Regions from separate parts of the Cupriavidus sp. H18C2 genome, predicted to be linked through region 1. Evidence: predicted binding sites of a transcription regulator. Region 1 holds the regulator's gene; each other region holds the start of a gene.

Region 1 (2,266 bases):
ATCAGCCGGTCGCCGCGCGCAAGGTCGGGCAGGCCGTGCGCCGCCCAGTATTCCCGCACGCGGGCCGCCAGCGCCGCGATGTAGGCCGGGTGATCGTGGAAATGCTTGACCAGCCGCAGCTCCGGCTGGTTGCGCCAGCCGGCCAGCACGCGGAACAGTTCATCGAACGCGGTGGCCGTGGTCGTGCCCGAGAACTGCGGATACAGCGGCAGCACCAGCACGCGCTCGGTGCCCTGCCGGCGCAGCGCCTCCATGACCGAGTCGATCGACGGATTGCCGTAGCGCATGGCGCAGGCCACGGTCACGTCGTGGCCAAGCTTGTGCAGCAGCAACTGCAGCGCGTGGGCCTGGCGCTCGGTGTGCACCAGCAGTGGCGACCCCGTCATATGGGCCTCGCGCAGCCAGATCGACTCGTACTTCATGGCCGATGCCCGCGAGCGGAACGGCAGAATCACGCCGTGCAGAATCGGCAGCCACGCCAGCCGCGGGATTTCCACCACGCGCGGGTCGGACAGGAACGCCTTCAGGTAGCGACCCACCGCCTTGGGCGTGGGGGCGTCGGGGGTGCCGAGGTTGATCAGCAGGATTGCGGTGCGCGGCGGCTGGCCGTGCTGGTATGCCGGTTCAGGCGAAAACGTCATGGAGGTTCCGGGTCGGGTGCCGGGGCGCTGGCAACAAGTCGCATCATACGACGGGGGACGCACGCGGGCGGCCGCGAGGCGCCGCCTCGCAGGGTACAGACCCTGGCGGCGCGTCAGGAGTTCTGGCTCAGGGCGCTGGACAGCAGCCGGGCCGTGATGTCGACGATCGGGATCACCCGTTCGTAGGCCATGCGCGTGGGGCCGATCACGCCGAGCGTGCCGACGATCTGGCCATCCACCTCGTACGGCGCCGTGATCACGGCCATGTCCTCCAGCGGCACGAGCTGGCTTTCGCCGCCGATGAAGATCTGCACGCCCTGCGCGTGGCTGGATACGTCCAGCAGTTGCAGCAGGCTGGTCTTGTGCTCGAAGACATCGAACAGCCGGCGCAGCTTGTCCATGCTGGACGACAGGTCTTCCACCTCCAGCAGCCGCCGCTCGCCCGAGATGAACACCTGCTCGGTGTTGTCCTCGGCCATGGCGCTGCTGCCCGCTTCCACGGCGGCCTGCATCAGCGACGACATGTCGCGCCGCAGCGCCTGCAGCTCGCCGCGCAGGTGGTCGCGCACCGCGTCGAAGCTCATGCCCGCGTAGTGCGTGTTGAAGAAGTTGGCCGCCTCGATCAGCTGGGCCGGCGTGTAGGACAGCTCGGTCTGGATGATGCGGTTCTGGACGTCGCCCTCGGGGCTTACGATGATCAGCAGGATGCGCTTGTCCGACAACCGCATGAATTCCACCTGCCGGAACGCCTGCGCGCGCCGTGGCGTCATCACCACGCCCGCGAACCGCGACAGGTTCGACAGCGTGTGCGCCGCCGCCGTGATCATCCGCTGCGGCCCCAGTTGCTGGCTGGCCATCTGGCCCTGGATCTGGTCCTTGAGCCCGGCCAGCTCGGCGCTGAGCCCGGTCTGGCCCTCCAGCGGCCGCGCCGTGAGCATCGTGTCGACGAACAGCCGGTAGCCGCGCGGCGTGGGGATGCGGCCCGCCGACGTGTGCGGGCTGGCGATGAACCCCATCTCCTCGAGGTCGGACATCACATTGCGAATGGTCGCCGGCGACAGGTCCAGACCCGAGTACTTCGACAGGGTCCGCGAGCCCACCGGCTGCCCTTCGGCGATGTACCGCTCGATCAGGGTCTTGAGAAGGGTTTTCGAACGTTCGTCCATGATGCATCGGATTTTAATCAAAACTGGCCCGTTCGGGCGCCGGCCGCACCGATCCTGCCGATGCTGGCAATGGTCATGCCGGTATGGTCTAATCCCGCCATGTCTGCCCCCTCCAAGCCCAGCGCCACGCGCGCGCCGTTCAAGACCGTCGCCCTGGTGGGCAGGCATTCGACCGCCGGTATCGAAGGCCCGCTGGAGGAACTGGCGTCCTGCATCTCCCGCAACGGCCAGGACGTGGTGTTCGAGCGCGAGACCGCCGCGGCCACCGGCCTGACCGGCTACCCGGTGCTGACGCCCGAGGAAATCGGCCGCGAGGCCGACGTGGCCGTGGTGCTTGGCGGCGACGGCACGCTGCTGGGCCTGGCCCGCCAGCTTGCCGGCCACGACGTGCCGGTGATCGGCGTGAACCACGGCCGGCTGGGCTTCATGACCGACATCCCGCTCGAAGACGTCACCCGC
Region 2 (2,266 bases), 740 kb from region 1:
CCATCGGCGAGGTGCCGGCGCTGCCGGCCGGGACCGACGTGGCCGACACGGCGGCGTGGATCCGCAAGGTACTCGATGGCGCCGAGCCCGTGCCGGCCCCGATCGCCACCCAGATCGCCACGATCAAGGATTGCCTGGCGCAGGCCACGCGCGTCGCCTGGGCCAGCCCGGTCTGAGCGGCGGCCGGCGGGCCGGGGGCTTTTGGGGCCCCTAGCGCCGCACCGGCAGCGGAATCCGCTCGGTCTCGCCGGGCACGTGCGGAAACTTGTCGTCCTGCCAGCGCTGGCTGGCTTCCTCGATGGCTTCCTTGCTGCTGGCCACGAAGTTCCAGAAGATGAACCGGCGGCCGTCGGTCGGATCGCCCCCCAGCAGCATCACGCGCGACGGCAGCGTCGCGGTAATCGTCACCGGCTCGCCCGGCGTCAGCACCACCAGGTGCTCGGCGGGTAGCGTCTCGCCGTCCATTTCCAGGTTGCCTTCCACCGGGTAGATGCCACGCTGCACGTGCTCGGGCGGGATGACCAGGGTGGCGCCAGCATCCATCTCGATGGCCACGTACAGCGTGCGGCTGTAGACCCGCACCGGCGATTCCGCGCCGAATGCATCGCCGGCAATCACCGTCATCCGCACACCCGGCAATTCCAGCTTGGGCAGCGTCGCGCCCGGATGGTGGTGGAACGACGGCGGATCATTCTCATGCGCCTTCGGCAGCGCCACCCACGTCTGGATGCCGTGCACGCGCGGGCCGGCTTCGCGCTCGTCGTCGGGCGTGCGCTCGGAATGAACGATGCCGGTGCCGGCCGTCATCCAGTTCACGTCGCCGGGGCGAATCACCTGCTCGCTGCCCAGGCTGTCCCGGTGCAGGATCGCGCCCTCGAACAGGTAGGTAACCGTGGCCAGTCCGATATGTGGATGCGGGCGCACATCCATGCCGTGGCCGGCCTCCATCACCACCGGGCCCATGTGGTCGAAGAAGATAAAAGGCCCGACCGTCTGGGTCGTGGCAGCGGGCAGCAGGCGGCGAACGGTGAACTCGCCGATGTCCCGCACATGGGGTTTCAGCAAGTGTTCGATAGCAGACATGAGAACGTCTCCGGGGAATGGTGCAATGCGACTGGCCGATGTGGCTGCCAATGGGCTTCAGTGTAGCGAATCCCGCAATTCACCATCCCGCAAATGCGAGGAAATCATCGGAAACCGATGGGTGCCGCGCCCCTCTAATCTTTCTGTCGAGCGGGCCCATGGCCCGGGAGGCCTTGTCAGGACTAGGGCTTGGCGAAATTGTGATGGCAACTTACCGCTATCAACAACCCGGTTTTAATCGGGTGGAACTATCAACCCCATAGGCCTTCTAACTTAGCACTCGTCCGGTTCGAGTGCTAATATGCGTTGCAATGCGGTGTCCTTCCGGGACACACCGGCAACCCACCGCCGGATGCGAAAGGAGTCATAGTGAACGCAGTCTTGTCTGCCGATCCCACCCAAGTTTCCCGCCGTCTGCCGACGGCGCCCCAGAGTGCTGCCGCGAACAGCCTTGCGCTGACGTTTCCGGGCACGCTGGGCAATCTGGAAAGCTACATCCAGGCGGTACATCGCATCCCGATGCTGACGCCCGAGGAAGAGCTTCGCCTGGCGCGCGACCTGCGCGACAACGAATCGGTCGATGCCGCGCGCCGCCTGGTGATGTCGCACCTGCGCCTCGTGGTGTCCATCGCCCGCCAGTACCTGGGCTACGGCCTGCCGCACGCCGACCTGATCCAGGAAGGCAACATCGGCCTGATGAAGGCCGTGAAGCGCTTCGACCCCGAACAGGGCGTGCGCCTGGTGTCGTACGCGATGCACTGGATCAAGGCCGAGATCCACGAATACGTGCTGAAGAACTGGCGCATGGTCAAGGTGGCCACCACCAAGGCCCAGCGCAAGCTGTTCTTCAACCTGCGCAGCCACAAGCAGGGGCTGCACACCTTCACCCCCGAGCAGGTAGAAGCCGTCGCCCGCGAGCTGAACGTCAAGCCCGAGGAAGTGATGGAGATGGAAACCCGCATGGCGGGTGGCGACATGGCGCTGGAAGGCCAGGTCGACGACGGCGAGGAGGAATTCGCGCCCATCGCCTACCTGGCGGACAACCATAACGAGCCGACCAAGGTCATCGAGGCCAAGACGCGCGACCGCCTGCAGGTGGAAGGGCTGGAAGAGGCGCTGGGCAAGCTCGACCCGCGCAGCCGCCGCATCATCGAGGCGCGCTGGCTGGACGTGAACGACGACG
Region 3 (2,266 bases), 390 kb from region 1:
CTTGCTCAGCTTCTTCAGCTCTTCCACGGCCGAGGCCACGGCCTTGTCGATACCGCGCTTCAGGTCCATCGGGTTCATGCCGGCGGCCACGAACTTCATGCCTTCGCGGACGATCGACTGGGCCAGCACGGTTGCGGTGGTGGTACCGTCACCGGCGTTGTCGCTGGTCTTGGAAGCCACTTCCTTGACCATCTGGGCGCCCATGTTCTGCAGCTTGTCCTTCAGCTCGATTTCCTTGGCCACGGACACGCCGTCCTTGGTCACGGTCGGGCCGCCGAAGCTGCGCTCCAGCACCACGTTGCGGCCCTTCGGGCCCAGGGTCACCTTGACTGCGTTGGCGAGGATGTTCACGCCTTCGACCATCTTGGCACGTGCGGCGTCGCCGAACACTACGTCTTTTGCTGCCATGTTCTCAATCTCCGAATCTGGGATGACCGTCCCGCGGTCATGGTGGGGACGGTCAGGGAATCTGGTGTGTTGCGGTCAGGCGGGTCGTCTTACTTGTTGACGACGGCCATGATGTCTTCTTCGCGCATGACCAGCAGTTCCTGGCCATCCACCTTCACGCCCTGGCCGGCATACTTGCCGAACAGCACGCGGTCACCCACCTTCACGTCGAGGGCAATGTTGTTGCCCTTGTCATCCTTCTTGCCCGGGCCGATGGCGAGCACTTCGCCTTGGTCCGGCTTTTCGGCTGCATTGTCGGGAATCACGATGCCGGACGCGGTCTTGGTTTCGTTGTCCAGACGCTTCACGATCACACGGTCGTGCAGAGGACGCAGGTTCATACGGACTCCTAGATACAAAAAGTGAGTTTCTAATCACAAATGGCCGTTGTCGGCAACGGCCAGGGGTTGGTACCGCAGGGGATGCTAACAGGTTGTTAGCACTCTCCCCCAGCGAGTGCTAATTATAGGGACGGGGTATTTCGATTTCAAGACGAGGGCTGAATGGGGGTTTTCCCGAAGGGCGATGGCGGGAGCCCTGGGCCGGCAAGGGGAAAGGGGCGGCTAGTTCAGGCCGCTGCGGTCCACGTAGTCCAGCGCCTCGCGCACGGCCCGGCGGGCCTTGAGCACGTAGCAGACCTCACGGTCGCGGATGGCCAGCGCCAGCACCTCGGCCTGCACCATTTCCTGGAAATGATGGGCCGCGCGGCGCAGCGTGACGCCCGATGCCTTGGCCAGCACCACGGCCGGCAGGCCGTCGTCGCCTGCCTCCAGCAGCGCGCGGCAGATGGCGGCACGGGCCGGCACCGTCAGCAGTGCGAGGGTCAGGGTGCTTTCCTGCGTTTCCATGGTGTCCGCCTGATAGAGATGGGGCTGGCCGATCATGCCAGCGGCCATCGTACGCTGAAACGGCCGTGCGCTGCCGCACGACCCGGCGCGAGAAAACCCTAGCATCGCACGGCGCGGCACGCGGCATAGAATCTGCGAGTCGGCCGGACCCCCCGGCCCCACGGAGGGACCCCGCATGCGCTCCCCGTTCGACACCCGGGTGCTGCCCCATCTGGATGCCGCCTATAACTATGCGCGCTGGCTGTGCGGCAGCGACGCCGACGCCGCGCGCGTCACCGAGGCCGCCGTGCTGGCCGCCCGGCCCCTGGCCGACAGCCTGCCACCGGGCGATGCCCGCGCCTGGCTGCTGGCGATCGTGCGCCGCACCTGGTCGCAGGACGCCCCGGCATCGCCCGACACCCTGCCCGCCCCGCCCGACCGCCGCGCCACGTGGCCGGCGGGCGACATCGCCGGCATCGACGCCGCGCTGGCCCGGTTGCCCGTCGGCTATCGGGAAGTGCTGGTGCTGCGCGACGTGGAGGCGCTGCATTACCGCGACATCGCCCAGATCGCCGGCATCGCCCCGGCCACGGTCATGACCCGGCTGGAGGCCGCCCGGCAAATGCTGGCAACCACGGTGGCCATGCTCGGCAAGGAGGCAGCATGAACTGCAAGGAAGCGATGACCCTGCTGGAAGCCACGGCCGACGGCGAAGTGGGCGGCGCGGACAGCGTCCGGCTGGAGCGGCACCTGGAGGATTGCGACACCTGCCTGGCCGCGCTGGGCCAGCTGCAGGCCGTCCACACCGCGGTCCGGCGCGGCGCGACGTACTACACGGCGCCGGCAGCGCTGCGGGAGCGGATCACGGGGATGGTTGGGGAGGGGTGAAGGGCGCGCGACTTGCGGCCCTGCTGCCATGCCCTAGCGCTGTCAGACCGACACCCGCCACGGGTTGCTCCCCTCTCCCGCCCGGCGGGAGAGGGGCCGGGGGT

What was found. Region 1 encodes HrcA, which represses chaperone genes, less so after heat shock. Its sites were predicted from a motif close to TTAGCACTCNNNNNNNNNGAGTGCTAA; they were not measured.
Region 2: a site for HrcA is predicted at 1,357-1,383, ahead of rpoH (RNA polymerase sigma factor RpoH). Genes of this name have one in related genera too.
Region 3: a site for HrcA is predicted at 884-910, ahead of groES (co-chaperone GroES). Genes of this name have one in related genera too.

What each region holds. Positions count from the first base shown of each region.
Region 1 covers NZ_CP186010.1:1,020,865-1,023,130, reverse strand. The annotation lists gene hemH (ferrochelatase) at 1-641, opposite strand, end outside; gene hrcA (heat-inducible transcriptional repressor HrcA) at 755-1,807, opposite strand; gene EPAKOI_RS04865 (NAD kinase) at 1,907-2,266, shown strand, end outside.
Region 2 covers NZ_CP186010.1:285,069-287,334, reverse strand. The annotation lists gene ybiB (DNA-binding protein YbiB) at 1-176, shown strand, start outside; gene EPAKOI_RS01355 (pirin family protein) at 211-1,083, opposite strand; gene rpoH (RNA polymerase sigma factor RpoH) at 1,453-2,266, shown strand, end outside.
Region 3 covers NZ_CP186010.1:633,850-636,115, reverse strand. The annotation lists gene groL (chaperonin GroEL) at 1-408, opposite strand, end outside; gene groES (co-chaperone GroES) at 498-788, opposite strand; gene EPAKOI_RS02945 (ArsR family transcriptional regulator) at 1,011-1,295, opposite strand; gene EPAKOI_RS02940 (sigma factor-like helix-turn-helix DNA-binding protein) at 1,471-1,941, shown strand; gene EPAKOI_RS02935 (zf-HC2 domain-containing protein) at 1,938-2,162, shown strand.